Regions from separate parts of the Streptomyces sp. R11 genome, predicted to be linked through region 1. Evidence: riboswitches for the same ligand, from Rfam matches in the RefSeq annotation. Region 1 holds a riboswitch; the other holds the start of a gene.
The links. A riboswitch is a leader RNA that binds a small molecule or an ion and turns the genes downstream of it on or off. The one in region 1 is predicted to bind cyclic di-AMP.

Region 1 (7,347 bases):
CGTTCAAGCTCAAGGGCGGTGTGTTCCCGCCCGGCGAGGAGATCGCGGCGATGAAGGCGCTGGCGGAGGCTTCCCCGGACGGCCGCTGCGGCTGGACCCCAACACGGCCTGGACGGTGGAGACTTCACGGCACGTGGCGCGTGAACTGGACGGCGTGCTGGAGTACCTGGAGGATCCCGCCGCGACCACCGCCGGCATGGCGGAGGTGGCGAAGGACTGGCCGCTTCCCCTCGCCACCAGCATGTGCGTGATCGACTGGGAGCATCTGAGGCCGGCGATCGAGCAGAACGCGATCCAGGTGCTCCTCACCGACCACCACTACTGGGGCGGACTGCGCCGCACCCGTGAACTGGCGGCGGTCTGCGAGGTGTTCGGCATCGCCCTGTCGATGCACTCCAACTCGCACCTGGGCATCAGCCTCGCCACGATGACCCACGTGGCGGCGGCCACCCCCGACCTCGACCACTCCTGCGACACGCACGGCCCGTGGAACTCGGCCGACGACGTGAAGCAGTGCTCACTCCCGTGCGAACGACGCTACCGTGATCGACCGGCTTCCGCGCGGGAGAAGGAGTGACGGTGGGCGCAGACGGGTCGACGGCCGTGTTGGTCACCGGAGGCAGCGGGTTCGTCGGAAGTCATCTGGTCAAACGGCTGCTGGAGCGCGGGTATCGGGTCCACGCCACGGTACGCAGCACGGCCGCCACGGCGAAGGTACGCCCCCTGCTGGAGATGCAGGAGGCACATCCGGGCCGCCTCCACCTGTTCGAGGCGGACTTGTTGGCCGAGGGCTCCTTCGACGAGGCGATGACCGGATGCGGAGTGGTGTTCCATGTGGCGTCGCCGTTCCTGATGCCGGAGAAGATCAAGGACGGCCGCAGGGACGTCGTCGATCCGGCCCTGCTCGGCACCCGCAATGTGCTGGCGGCCATCGAGCGCACACCCACAGTCGAAAGACTCGTCCTCACCTCGACCGTGGGTGCGATCTTCGGCGACTACGCCGACGTACTGGCCATGGACGACGCGGTGCTGTCGGAGCGCTACTTCAACACCACCAGCACGATGGAGAACAACCCGTACCACTACGCGAAAACGGTCGCGGAACGCGCGGCGTGGGACGCGGAAGCCGCCCAGGGCCGCTGGCGGATGGTGTCGGTCAACCCCGGCCTGATCCTGGGCCCCTCCCTCACCCCCACCTCCGAGTCCGGCAGCCTCTTCCTGCTGGAGGAGCTGTTCAAGGGCTACTTCTTCTACGGCGCACCCGACTTCAGCTTCACCACGGTGGACGTGCGTGAGGTGGCCGACGCGCACATCGCGGCGGCCCGGAACCCGGACGCGAAGGGCCGCTACATCCTCGCCGCCCGGACCATGACGTCCTTCCACGAGATGTCCCGCATGATCCGGGCCCGCCATCCCCGTGACCTGCGCCTCCCGCGCACCGCGCTCCCGCACTGGCCCGTTCGCGTCCTGGGCCCGGCGTTCGGACTGAGCCAGGACTACATCCGCAAGCACCTCGGCATCCGGTTCCAGGTGGACAACAGCCGCAGCGTGCACGAACTGGGCATCGCCTACCGTCCGATCGAGCAGACGGTCCTCGATCATTACGAAGCGTGGCGAAGTCAGCGCACCGCGAAGTGAATCCGGTCTCTTTCTCACTCGGAGCGTCGAAGGTCACAAAAACGTATCGGACATTTCACATGTCAATCTTCACGCGGGCCTCACAAGTTGGTTAGGTTACGCATCGGACCGCACGACGAACTCCGGCGAACCCCGCCGGGACGCGCGGCCTCCGCCGAGTCCGGTGCGCGCCCGCAAGGGTCCACTGGAGCCGGGGACCCAACCGAACTTGGGGTGAATCGGCCCAACCGCCCTTCGGGGCGCGGGCCGTAGGGCACACCTTCCGGAGACGACCGCCCGAACCCGTCAGCTAACTCGGTAGGCGGAGTACGGAAGGAGTACGTCACCCATGGCGCCGGAACGCACCGCGCGTCCGGGGGCTCTGAGCCTCCCGGGCATGCGCAATTCCGCACTCGCGTCGGCAGCCCTGACCTCTGTGGCCCTGCTCGCCCAGACGGCCAACGCAGCCCCGTCGGCCGCGGACGAGGCGCCGAGCCGCGAGGAGGTCAGCCGGCGGGTCAGCTCCCTCTACGACCAGGCCGAGTCGGACACGGGGACCTTCAACGCCACCCGCGCGGCAGCGACGGGATCGCGGGCGCGCACCGACCGGCCGACGGACACCGCACGCCGGGCCGCCGCCGCGCCCCGTGACAACGAGAGCAGGCACAGCGACCCCGCGCTCGACAGCGTCGCGCGGCAGTGGTTCGACGCCGCCCGTGCGAAGGTGGGTCCGATTGTGCCGGCGGTACTGCCGACCGACCGGATGCCCGAGCGCCCCACCGGGACGCGGTCCGCGCGCCCGGCGAACGGCCCCGATCAGGCGCGGGAGTCGTCGGGCCGTGCCGCCCTGGAGCTGCCCGCCGCGCCGGTCGCCGAGCTCACGTCCGGTGCGGCCACCCGGACGGCTGCCGTGGCCGAGCTGACCGCCGGGCCCGTTGCCGCACTTCCGGGCGCTTCGGAGGCACCGCAGCAGACGACCGCAGGGAGCGCCCTCGCCCTGCCCCTCCCGGCCGCCGAGCCCACGGCCGAGCCGCAGGAGCGGTCCGCGCTGCGCACGACCAAGGAGCAGAACCAGCGCAAGCTCGACCGGGCCCGCGCGTTGCTGTCCGCGTACAGCGCACGGCAGAGCGCGCCGCTCGCGGCGATCGAGGCGGCGCCGGTCACCGACACCTGGGGGGCCGCGCCGACCCAGGCCCAGCCCACGGCCGATGCGTATCCCTCTGCCGACGCACAATGGCAGGCACTGCAGGCACAGGGGCCGGCCGACCTCACCACGGTCCCGGCCGGTACGACGGCCTGGGCCGCGTCGACGCCCTGGAGCACCACGCCGGACCCGCTCACCGACCCACTTCCGGCAGTCACCACGCCGGACCCGCTCACCGACCCACTCCCCTCAGTCGTCGCGCCGGACCCGCTCACCGACCCACTCCCGGCAGTCACCACGCCGGACCCGCTCACCGACCCTCTCCCCTCAGTCGTCGCGAGCCAGGACATCGCCACGGGCCAGACCGCGATCCCGGGTCCGGCAATCACCGCTGCCGACCAGACCCTCGACACGAACCCGTCCGTCGAGCCGAGCGCCGCCCTCACGTCAACGGGCCCGCAGGACACCCGGGCCCTGCGCGCCCTGGACTTCGCCCGCGCCCAGCTCGGCAAGCCCTGCGTCTGGGGCACGACGGGCCCGGAGGCCTACGACGGGCCCGGCCTCACCCAGGCCGCCTGGAAGGCCGCGGGCATCGCCCTCCCCCGCACCGCACCGGAACAGGCGACCGCCGGCCGTGGCATCGCGGTCACCTACGCCGAGCCCGGTGACCTGGTCCTGTTCCATGCGGGCCACGTCGGCATCTGCTCCGGAAACGGCACGATGATCCACGCACCGGGCCCGGGCTCCTCCATACGCGAGGAGTCCATCTACTACGCCGGGGAGTCGGCGATCCACAGCGTGATCCGGCCCGCCTGAGCCACCGATCGGCCGCCGTCACGGGACGCGCGGGGCCGGCCCGCTCGTGCCCCGCACCACGAGCTTGGGGTCCAACAAGGCCTCGCGCGGCTCCAGTTCCGGCTTCTCCAGCCGCTCCACGGCGAACCGCACCGCGTACTCTGCCATCAGCAGCGCGTCCTGACGGACCGTCGTCAGACCGACCGGCATCAGACGGGAGAGGCGGTTGTCGTCGGAGCCGCCGACGGACATGTCGCGCGGTACCTCGACGCCCGCGCGGGTCGGGGCCATCAACAAGCCCATGGCGCACCGGTCATTGCCCGCGAGGACCGCGGTGGGCAGGGGCAGGCCCTGGTCACGCTCGGCGAGTAGCAGACCGCTCGTCTCGATGCGCGCATCGCGGCCCGGTAGGCGCGACGCCACTCGGCCGAGCCCGGGCCGCGCCCGCCGTCGATGTGCACGACCCGGCGGTGCCCCAGCTCCACGAGATGGTGCATGGCTTGTAGGTCATCGACCCCGGCCGGATCGGCGAACCGCTGATCGTGCACTGCGCCCACCGCAACCCGACCGTCCCTCAGTCGTACACCCCCCCATGGCCGCCCTCGACACGGCCGTCCACGAGGTCGACGTGCTGCGCCGACTGCTCGACGACGAGATCGTCTCCACCCAGGTCGTCGCACCGCGCGCCACGAGCAAGCGCTTCGCGCACCTCAGGGACCCGCAGATCATGCTGTTCGAGACCGCCAAGGGGGTCCGCATCGACCTGGAGGTCTTCGTCAACTGCCAGTACGGATACGACATCCAGTGCGAGACCGTCGGCGAGGAGGGCCTCGTCCGGCTGCCCGACCCCGCCGCGGTCGGTCTGCGCACCGCCGGACAGCACGGCACGGGGGTGCTGACGGACGGGCCGCTACCGGGAGGCCTTCGACACCGAGTTCCGCGACTGGATCGCGGGGATCGCCACCGGCGACGGGCCCTGCACGCTGCGCGAGCTGAACTTCGACGGCGTGGCGACGGCCTGTGTCTTCGCGTGGGAGGAGCGGGCCGAGGAGTCGTCGGCATTCATGCTGGACCGCATCCGCAAGGAGCTGGGGAAGTAGGAGTGGGCGAGCTTCGCGGGGCACGCCCGCGCCGTGGCGCCGACCGCCCCCTCGACGGTCGGCACCCGACTCACCCGCGGCCTTCGGTCGCCCGGCGGTCCGGCCTGCGCTGGGCCAGCCACAGGGCCACCTCCTCCGCGATCGGCTGCCCGGTCTCCAGCTCGACGAAGCCGAACTGGCCGCTCTGGTTGCACTCCAGGAACCACCAGATGCCGTCCTCGTCCTCGGCGAAGTCGAAGGCGGCGTACGCCAGTCCGGCGAGGGTGACGTACTCGTGCACCGCCTTGCCGATGCGGTCGGGGACCGGGACCGGCTCCCAGGCGTGCCCGGTGTCGCCGTAACGTCCGTCGACCTGGCCGGGTTCGGCGGTCTTGCGCGCGGCGAACATCCGGCTGCCGACGGCGGTCAGCCGGATGTCGGCCCGCTTGGAGACGTACCGCTGGAGAAGCGCGGGGCCGGCCGCGACGGCGGAGAAGTCCGCGTCGGGGCCGACGAGGGTGGTGGGCAGGGTCAGCCCGGGGTTGCCGGGCGGCGGTCCCGAGGCGGACTTCACCACCACGTCCCGGTACTCCTCGGCGAACTCCCGTGCCAGCCGGGGGGAAGTGGTGAAGACCGTCGGCGGCACGGCGAAGCCACTGAGGTGGGCGACCCTCAACTGCCAGGGTTTCAGGCGGGCCTGGTCGGCGTTGCGCGGATGGTTCATCCACCGTGCGGCGGCGGAGTGGAGCATCCCGTACAGCGCCTGCCGGGTCTCGGCGGTCAGCCATTCCGAGCGATGGGCGGCGTGTGCGGCCGGTTCGCCGGGCCTGCGCACCCAAATCGAGCGCAGGCCCCCCATGCTGAGCACATGTCCGTTGACGGACAGGTGGCCGTCGAAGTCGCCGTGCGCGTAGTCGGCGGACAGCACGGCCTTGCCCGGCAGGTCGGCGGGGTCCAGTCGCATCACGGGCGTCCCCGTAGCGTGCAGCTCGGCCACCACCATGTCGGCGGTCACGTCCTCCTCGGACGTCAGGATCAGTACGGTCATGCGCGCACGGTCGTCAGTCGTCGAAGTGGGTCGCAGAGCCCGCGGTCGACGTCGTCGTGCCGACCGCGAGCAGGAGGTCCGGGTCACTGACGGCTGGGCGTCCGTCGGGCAGCACGTTCAGCTGCCGGGCCGGGTCGAACTGATACGGCGTGACCGCGAGGGAAATCCCCTTCGGAAAGGCGTACTTGAGGGTGAACGGTTGCACTTTAAACCTCCGTGGCGTGTTGTTTGAATTACCGTCACTTACGCGCCGGTTGCGTAAGGAATTCATCACTTTCCGCCACATCGGCGTGAACGTAGTCACACCCTTCACAGGAAACCCAAAGGCCTCTGGACCCGTCAGGCCTTCGGCGTACCCGCTCGCAGTTCGCGCAGCAACCGCGGTGCCGCCTCGACGAGTTGATCCAGCTGGTGGTCGAGCAGCGGGATGAACTCGTCGAGCGAGTGGGCGAGGGACTCCGGGATCTCCAGCAGGTAGCGGTAGCCGTTCTCGGCGTCCGGATCGTCGACGCCGATGTCCGACTCGACGGAGAACGCCTCCGGAGACATCCCCACCACCAGGCTGCACACCATCTCGCGGCCGTCCTCGAGAGTGAGAGTCACAGCCAGGACCTGCGTCCCCGGAATGGCGCCGTACTTGGCGAACTCCCGCCAGGTGACGTGCGGTTGGTGCTCCAGGAACAGTCCGTACCCCAGTTTCCTGAGCCGCTCCGCGGCACTCCACTGGGCGATGGGCAGACGCTGGGCGTCGCGATCGGCTGTGTCCACGGGCCGATCATAGGACCGGCGGCTCCGGCACGCCCTGGTCGAGCGCCCGCGCCGGCCCGGTCACCCGCTCGACCAGCCGGCGGCCTCACATCTGACCGGGCACTCGCTCCTGCGCCTGCCTTCAGCGGAACGCGCGCCCGTCCGCGTGGAGCGGGGCCGAGAGGCGGACGGTGATGAACTCGTTGTCGTCCGCCTTGCCCGCCGTACGGCCCGACGAGAAGGGGAAGTTGTTGTCGTTGAGGACTGCCAGCGTGCGGTCGTCGACGAGGTTCACGTCCTCGATCGTCTGGAACGGGAAGCGGAAGGTCTTCCCGAAGCCGCCGAGCCCCTTGGGGTTGGCGATGTCCAGCAGGTCGGCGACGAGGGTCTTGTCCATCAGGCCGTCGCCGTTGCGGTCACGGGTGTCGGCCAGGTAGATGCGCTTGAACTGAGCGGTGTCGCCCTGTCCCCCGTCGCGCTCGATGACCAGGAAGCGGTGCCGGTCTACGGCGATGGCGTCGCCGATGGCGTTCGCGGTCGACTCCAGGCGGTAGACGAACCCCTTCCCGGTGTAGGCGCGCTTGCGCAGGTCGAACTCGCTGAAGCGCAGGTCGCCGGGGGTGTCGCCGGTCACCGTGCCTTCGAGGAGCGGGTAGAGGCGGCGGCCGTCCACCGAGCGCACCAGACCTTCGAAGCCCTTGCTGCTCGCTATGTTCGGCTGGGCGCCGTTCAGGTACGGGTTCTCCGGCGCCTTCACCCCGTCGAGCGCGATGGGTGCCTCCAGGAGGCGGCCCTTCGCGGAGAAGTGCAGCAGCCAGGGGCCGAACTCGTCGCCCATCCAGTACGTCCCGTCCGGCATCCGCTGGATCGACTCGACGTCGAAGTCGGCGCCGGTGAGCGCCCGGTCCGCCCGCGTG
Region 2 (7,347 bases), 5.8 Mb from region 1:
GCACCCGCCGACTCCAGCAGGACAGTACGGCGCTCGGTGCCGAACTTCTTGGCCACCGCGGCCAGTTCGGCGGAGACCAGCTTGCGCAGCTCCGCGTCGGAGTCGAGGATCCGCGTGAGCTCGGCGATCTCCTCGTTCAGCCGCTCCTTCTCCGCCTCCAGCTCGATGCGGTCGTACTTGGTGAGGCGGCGCAGCGGCGTGTCGAGGATGTACTGGGTCTGGACCTCGCTCAGCGAGAAGCGCTCCATCAGGCGTTCCTTCGCCTGCGCGGAGTTCTCGCTGGAGCGGATCAGGCGGATGACCTCGTCGATGTCCAGCAGCGCCGTGAGCAGGCCCTCGACCAGGTGCAGGCGGTCGCGGCGCTTGGTGCGGCGGAACTCGCTGCGGCGCCGGACGACCTCGAAGCGGTGGTCGAGGTAGACCTCCAGCAGCTCCTTCAGGCCCAGGGTGAGGGGCTGGCCGTCGACAAGGGCGACGTTGTTGATGCCGAAGGACTCCTCCATCGGCGTCAGCTTGTAGAGCTGCTCCAGGACCGCCTCCGGCACGAAGCCGTTCTTGATCTCGATGACCAGGCGCAGGCCGTGCTCGCGGTCGGTGAGGTCCTTGACGTCGGCGATGCCCTGCAGCTTCTTCGAGCCGACCAGATCCTTGATCTTGGCGATCACCTTCTCCGGACCGACCGTGAAGGGCAGTTCGGTGACGACGAGACCCTTGCGGCGGGCGGTCACGGTCTCGATCTCGACCGTGGCGCGGATCTTGAAGGTGCCGCGGCCCGTCTCGTACGCGTCCCGGATCCCGGCCAGGCCGACGATCCGGCCGCCGGTGGGCAGGTCGGGACCCGGGACGTGCTTCATCAGCGTTTCCAGATCCGCGTTCGGGTGGCGGATCAGGTGGCGGGCGGCCGCGATGACCTCGGAGAGGTTGTGCGGCGGCATGTTCGTGGCCATGCCGACGGCGATGCCGGACGCGCCGTTGACGAGGAGGTTCGGGAAGGCGGCGGGCAGCGCCACCGGCTCCCGCTCCTGGCCGTCGTAGTTGGGCGTGAAGTTGACCGTGTCCTCGTCGATCGACTCGGTCATCAGGCTGGTCGCAGCGGCCTGCCGGCACTCGGTGTACCGCATGGCGGCCGGCGGGTCGTCGTTGCCCAGCGACCCGAAGTTGCCGTGGCCGTCGACCAGCGGGACGCGCATCGAGAAGGGCTGGGCCATGCGCACCAGGGCGTCGTAGATCGACGCGTCGCCGTGCGGGTGCAACTTACCCATGACCTCGCCGACGACGCGGGCGCACTTCACATAGCCGCGGTCGGGGCGCAGGCCCATCTCGTTCATCTGGTAGACGATGCGACGGTGCACCGGCTTGAGGCCGTCGCGGGCGTCCGGCAGGGCGCGGGAGTAGATGACCGAGTACGCGTACTCGAGGAAGGAGCCCTGCATCTCGTCGACGACGTCGATGTCGAGGATCTTCTCCTCGTACGAGTCCTCGGGCGGCGGGTTCTTCGTGCTGCGGCGGGCCATCGCTGCCGGCTCCTCTGTTTCTGGTCGCTCGAGCGTTTGCGGATCTGACGCGGACCATTGTGGACCGCGGCACTGACAACCACCGACCAGGACCCGATGTTGGGCTCCGACCCGGCATCGCAGAAGTGTCGCCGACGCAGGGCCTCCCCCGCGACGGAGGGGAGGGGTGGGGCACGAACATCATTGTCCGGGACCGCGCTTGCGGCCGGAGAAGTCGAAGGCAAGCGGGCGCCGCGAGACCGTTCACTCGCCGGAGTGATCGGCGGGCACCGTGCCAGGTCGCGGGGGGTACGAGCCCGCGCATGTCCGGTGGGTACGGCCGGCGCGCGCCGGGCCGGCCCCGTTCGGCAGGGTCGCGGGAGGGGACGGTGAGCCGTGCTTGAGGGCCGTCCAGCGTGTCGACGCGGGCCCGCACTCACCCGCGTCCCGGCACGGCGTTCTGACCGGGAACTTCGCCGACCCTTCGGACGCTGCATACAGTGGCAGGAACTGAGCGCGAAGCGCTCGACACAACGCAGTGCACGCGACCGGAAGGACACCTTGCCCATGGGTCACACGGCCACACCGGAGGCACAATCCGGCGGCCTCACCGCCACGGAGCACCGCCTGGCCAACGGCCTGCGCGTGGTGCTCTCCGAGGACCACCTCACGCCGGTCGCCGCGGTCTGCCTCTGGTACGACGTCGGCTCCCGCCACGAGGTCAAGGGCCGTACCGGACTCGCCCACCTCTTCGAGCACCTGATGTTCCAGGGCTCGAGCAGCGTGAAGGGCACGGGCCACTTCGAGCTCGTCCAGGGCGCGGGCGGCTCGCCGAACGGCACCACGAGCTTCGAGCGCACCAACTACTTCGAGACCATGCCCGCCCACCAGCTGGAGCTCGCGCTGTGGCTGGAGGCCGACCGCATGGGCAGCCTCCTGGTGGCGCTCGACGAGGAGGGCCTGGAGAACCAGCGCGATGTCGTCAAGAACGAGCGCCGCCAGCGCTACGACAACGTTCCGTACGGCACGGCGTTCGAGAAGCTGACCGCCCTGTCGTACCCCGACGGGCACCCCTACCACCACACGCCGATCGGTTCGATGGCCGACCTGGACGCGGCCAGCCTGGAGGACGCCCGCGCGTTCTTCCGCACCTACTACGCGCCCAACAACGCCGTCCTGTCGATCGTCGGTGACATCGACCCGGCGCAGACGCTCGCCTGGGTGGAGAAGTACTTCGGCTCCATCCAGTCCCACGACGGCAAGCCCGCGCCCCGCGACGGCTCGCTGCCCGACACCATCGGCGAGCAGCTGCGCGAGGTCGTCGAGGAGAACGTCCCCGCGCGCGCGATGATGGCCGCCTACCGGCTCCCGGCGGACGGCACGCGCGAGTGCGACGCGGCCGACCTGGCGCTGACCGTCCTCGGCGGCGGCGAGTCCTCCCGCCTCTACAACCGGCTGGTACGCCGTGACCGTACGGCCGTGGCAGCTGGGTTCGGCTTGCTGCGTCTGGCCGGAGCGCCCTCCCTGGGCTGGCTGGACGTGAAGACGTCCGGCGACGTCGAGGTGCCCGTCATCGAGGCGGCCGTCGACGAGGAACTCGCCCGCTTCGCGCAGGAGGGCCCCACCGCCGAGGAGATGGAGCGCGCACAGGCCCAGCTGGAGCGCGAGTGGCTGGACCGGCTCGGCACGGTCGCCGGCCGCGCCGACGAACTGTGCCGGTACGCCGTCCTGTTCGGCGACCCGCAGCTCGCCTTCACCGCCGTGCAGCGCGTCCTCGACGTCACCGCCGAGGAGGTCCAGGCGGTCGCCCAGGCCCGTCTGCGTCCCGACAACCGCGCGGTGCTGGTGTACGAGCCGGTCGCCGACGAGGCCGAGGACCTGGAAGCAGCCGCCGACGGGGCCGCACCCGCCGGGACCACCGACGAGAACGAGGAGTCGGCGCAGTGACCGAGCTCGCCAGCATGGAGTTCCACCCGCAGCCCCAGGCCGGCCAGGCCCGGCCCTGGGCGTTCCCGGCACCGGAGCGCGGCAAGCTGGACAACGGCCTGACGGTCCTGCGCTGCCACCGCCCCGGCCAGCGCGTCGTCGCCGTCGAGGTCCTCCTGGACACGCCCCTGGAGGCCGAGCCGAAGGGCCTGGACGGCATCGCCACGATCATGGCGCGTGCCTTCTCGGAGGGCACCGACAAGCACACCGCCGAGGAGTTCGCCGCCGAGCTGGAGCGCTGCGGAGCCACGCTCGACGCGTACGCCGACCACCCGGGCGTCCGCGTCAGCCTCGAGGTGCCCGTCTCCCGTCTCCCGAAGGCGCTCGGCCTGCTCGCCGACGCGCTCAGGGCTCCCGGGTTCGAGGACGCCGAGGTCGAGCGCCTGGTGCGCAACCGCCTCGACGAGATCCCGCACGAGCTGGCCAACCCCTCGCGCCGCGCCGCCAAGGAGTTGTCCCGGCAGCTGTTCCCGGCGACCTCGCGCATGTCCCGCCCGCGCCAGGGCACCGAGGACACGGTCGCCGGCATCGACTCCGCCGGAGTACGTGCCTTCTACGAGCGCCATGTGCGTCCGGCGACGTCCACCGTCGTGGTCGTCGGCGACCTCACCGGCGTGGACCTCGACGCCCTCCTCGGCGACACCCTCGGTGCCTGGACCGGCTCCCCGGCCCAGCCCCGGCCGGTCCCGCCGGTGACCGCGGACGACACCGGGCGCGTCGTCATCGTGGACCGCCCCGGCGCCGTCCAGACGCAGTTGCTGATCGGTCGCGTGGGCCCCGACCGGCACGACCGCGTCTGGCCCGCGCAGGTGCTCGGCACGTACTGCCTCGGCGGCACCCTCACCTCCCGCCTGGACAAGGTCCTGCGCGAGGAGAAGGGCTACACCTACGGAGTGCGCGCGTTCGGGCAGGTCCTGCGCTCCGCCCCGGACGGCTCGGGTGCGGCGATGCTCGCCATCAGCGGCTCCGTGGACACCCCGAACACCGGTCCCGCCCTGGACGACCTCTGGAAGGTCCTGCGCGGTGTCGCCGACGGGGGACTCACCGACGCCGAGCGGGACTTCGCCGTGCAGAACCTCGTCGGGGTGGCGCCGCTGAAGTACGAGACGGCCGCGGCCGTGGCGGGCACGCTGGCCGACCAGGTCGAGCAGCACCTGCCCGACGACTTCCAGGCGACGCTGTACCAGCAGCTCGCCGCGACCGGCACCGTCGAGGCCACCGCGGCGGCCGTGAGCGCCTTCCCGGTCGACCGTCTGGTGACGATCCTGGTCGGCGACGCGGCCGAGATCCGGGAGCCCGTCGAGGCCCTCGGCATCGGCGAAGTCAGCGTCGTGGCTGCCGAGTAGGGGACTGGCGCGGCGCCGGAGACGGCACGCGTGCGTAGGGGCCCTGGCGACGGAAGAGTCACCAGGGCCCCTTTATGCCCGAATTGAGGGAGAGGTTGCCTGTCTGACCTGTGGGATGCACTACAAAAGGCAGGATCCGTTTGGGGATTGAAAGATGCCCCGTTTAGCGTCTTCCGGGCTGTCCGTCAGGCACTGCGCCGCGCCCGCGGCACCGGACAGCCATCGCCGAGTCCCCGTACGGCGCGAGCCAGGGGAGCCGGGGACCCATCGAAGTCCCTGGGGTGAATCGGACGCCCGCGCAGCCGCGAGGGGGTCCGTAGGAGACCTTCCTGCTCCGAACCCGTCAGCTAACCCGGTAGGCGAGAAGGAAGGAAAGGACCAGCCACTTCATGGCGTTCACCTGCGCCACCGGGAAGCGTCCCGCGGGGAAGCACCGTCGCCCCAGCCGCTTCGAGCGCACCACCGCCCGCGCCGCGGGCGTCGCCGCACTCACCGCCACCGGCGTCATCGGCACCCTGGCCGCCCCGGCGCTCGCCGCCGAACCGGCCGTCGAGCAGACCGGCCTCATCCCCGTCGTCGCCGTCGAGAACTCGATCGCCGACCAGATCGACGCCCAGGCCGCCGCCCAGGAGCAGGCCGCCAAGGAGGCCGCGGCCCGCAAGAAGGCCGCCGAGGAGGCCGCGCGCAAGAAGGCGGCCGCGAAGGCGAAGAAGGAGCGCGAGGCCAAGGAGCGCGCCGCCCGCGAGGCCGAGCGTAAGCGCCTGCTGTCCTACGTCGCCCCGATCTCCGGCTCGTACGTCTCCACGGGCTACAAGGCCGGCGGGGCCGTCTGGTCCTCCGGCAGCCACACCGGCGTCGACTTCCACGCAGCCAGCGGCACCTCGGTCCACTCGGTGGCCTCCGGCACCGTCGTGGAGGCCGGCTGGGGCGGCTCGTACGGCAATCAGGTCGTGATCAAGATGAACGACGGTACGTACACCCAGTACGGCCACATGTCGTCCATAGCCGTCTCGGTGGGCCAGACGGTCACCCCCGGTCAGCAGATCGGCCTGTCCGGCGCCACCGGCAACGTCACCGGGCCGCACCTGCACTTCGAGGCCCGCACGACGCAGGAGTACGGCTCCGACATCGACCCCGTCGCCTACCTGCGCTCGCACGGCGTGAACATCTGACGCTCCGCCGCTGACGCCCGCGCGTCTTCCGAAAGCCCCGGCTCCCCGAGCCGGGGCTTTCGGCGTTTCGAACGACCCGCTGTCCAAAAAATATCCATGGATTCCGGCCTCCCGTCGGAAATTCCCGCCGGTTGCAATAGAGTCACTGAACACACGTCATTCGTCGACGTTTCACGGGGATTAAGGCGGAGGTCGGTCATGCGTATTCCGGCGCACTCGGTATGCACCGCGATCCGGGACGACATCGTCGCCGGGGTCCACGCGCGCGGCGGCAGGCTCACCGAGGAACTCCTCGCCCGTCGCTACGGCGTCTCCCGCGTCCCCGTGCGGGAGGCCCTGCGCACCCTGGAGGCGGAGGGCTTCGTGGTGACCCGGCGGCACGCGGGCGCATGCGTCGCCGAACCGAGCGAGCAGGAGGCCTCCGACCTGCTGGAGATGCGCACCCTCCTGGAGCCGCTCGGCGCCTCCCGGGCCGCCCAGCGGCGCACCGAGGCCCATCTGAAGGTCCTGCGCGGCCTGGTCAGGCTGGGCCAGGAGCGGGCCAGGCGGGGGAACAGCGAGGACCTGCGCTCGCTGGGCGGCTGGTTCCACGAGACGCTGGCCCAGGCCTCCGGCAGCCCTGCCCTGACCTCGATGCTGACCCAGCTGCGGCACAAGATCGCCTGGATGTACGCCGTCGAGGCACCGGCCGACCCCGTGGAGTCCTGGACCGAGCACGGCGCGATCGTGGACGCGGTGGCGCGCGGCGACGGCGAGCGCGCCCGTGCGATCACGGCGCTGCACACCGAGCGCTCGATCTCCGCGCACCGGTTGCGCTTCGGCTCCCGCGGTGATCGCCCGGAGCGTGTGAGGAATTTGCAACATCCCGTAAACATGCCGAGCCTGCGGCATTAACACGGGCGCCGTATACAAAGAGGGGATATTCGGAGGCGGTAATTTACGCTGCCCTTTTTCAGGTGTGCGGGTAATTCTCGGCCGCCAACCTCAAAAAGCGGGGCCGCCTGCCGAAAACAGCGAAGCCGCGCCCGCCGGAAAGGCGGACGCGGCTTCACCGCTTGTTGTGGCGTCCCGCTCAGGTCCTTCAGACCGTCTCGGGCAGCTCCTCGAGGCCCTCGGAGACCAGCTTCGCCAGACGGTCGAGGGCGGCGTCCGCACCCTCGGCGTCGGAGGCGAGGACGATCTCCTCGCCGCCCTGGGCGCCCAGGCCCAGGACGGCCAGCATGGAGGCCGCGTTGACGGGGTTGCCGTCGGCCTTGGCGATCGTCACCGGGACGCCTGTGGCCGTGGCGGCTCGGACGAAGATGGAGGCGGGGCGGGCGTGGAGGCCCTCGGCCCAGCCGACGTTGACGC

Region 2: linked by a shared signal. The riboswitch ahead of AB5J55_RS31690 (M23 family metallopeptidase) and the one ahead of AB5J55_RS05020 (NlpC/P60 family protein) in region 1 are both predicted to bind cyclic di-AMP.

The regions. Positions count from the first base shown of each region.
Region 1 is NZ_CP163432.1:1,097,970-1,105,316, forward strand. Features, by position in the region: partial or broken gene AB5J55_RS05010 (enolase C-terminal domain-like protein) at 1-508, shown strand, start outside; gene AB5J55_RS05015 (NAD-dependent epimerase/dehydratase family protein) at 580-1,638, shown strand; cyclic di-AMP (ydaO/yuaA leader) riboswitch at 1,781-1,958, shown strand; gene AB5J55_RS05020 (NlpC/P60 family protein) at 2,015-3,577, shown strand; partial or broken gene AB5J55_RS05025 (substrate-binding domain-containing protein) at 3,596-4,059, opposite strand; partial or broken gene AB5J55_RS05030 (Gfo/Idh/MocA family oxidoreductase) at 4,063-4,524, shown strand; partial or broken gene AB5J55_RS05035 (sugar phosphate isomerase/epimerase) at 4,537-4,656, shown strand; gene tgmB (ATP-grasp ribosomal peptide maturase) at 4,727-5,683, opposite strand; gene tgmA (putative ATP-grasp-modified RiPP) at 5,697-5,888, opposite strand; gene AB5J55_RS05050 (hypothetical protein) at 6,023-6,451, opposite strand; gene AB5J55_RS05055 (esterase-like activity of phytase family protein) at 6,573-7,347, opposite strand, start outside.
Region 2 is NZ_CP163432.1:6,869,601-6,876,947, forward strand. Features, by position in the region: gene AB5J55_RS31675 (DNA topoisomerase (ATP-hydrolyzing) subunit A) at 1-1,514, opposite strand, end outside; gene AB5J55_RS31680 (M16 family metallopeptidase) at 2,061-3,440, shown strand; gene AB5J55_RS31685 (M16 family metallopeptidase) at 3,437-4,825, shown strand; cyclic di-AMP (ydaO/yuaA leader) riboswitch at 5,039-5,201, shown strand; gene AB5J55_RS31690 (M23 family metallopeptidase) at 5,215-5,997, shown strand; gene AB5J55_RS31695 (GntR family transcriptional regulator) at 6,196-6,891, shown strand; gene AB5J55_RS31700 (HPr family phosphocarrier protein) at 7,079-7,347, opposite strand, start outside.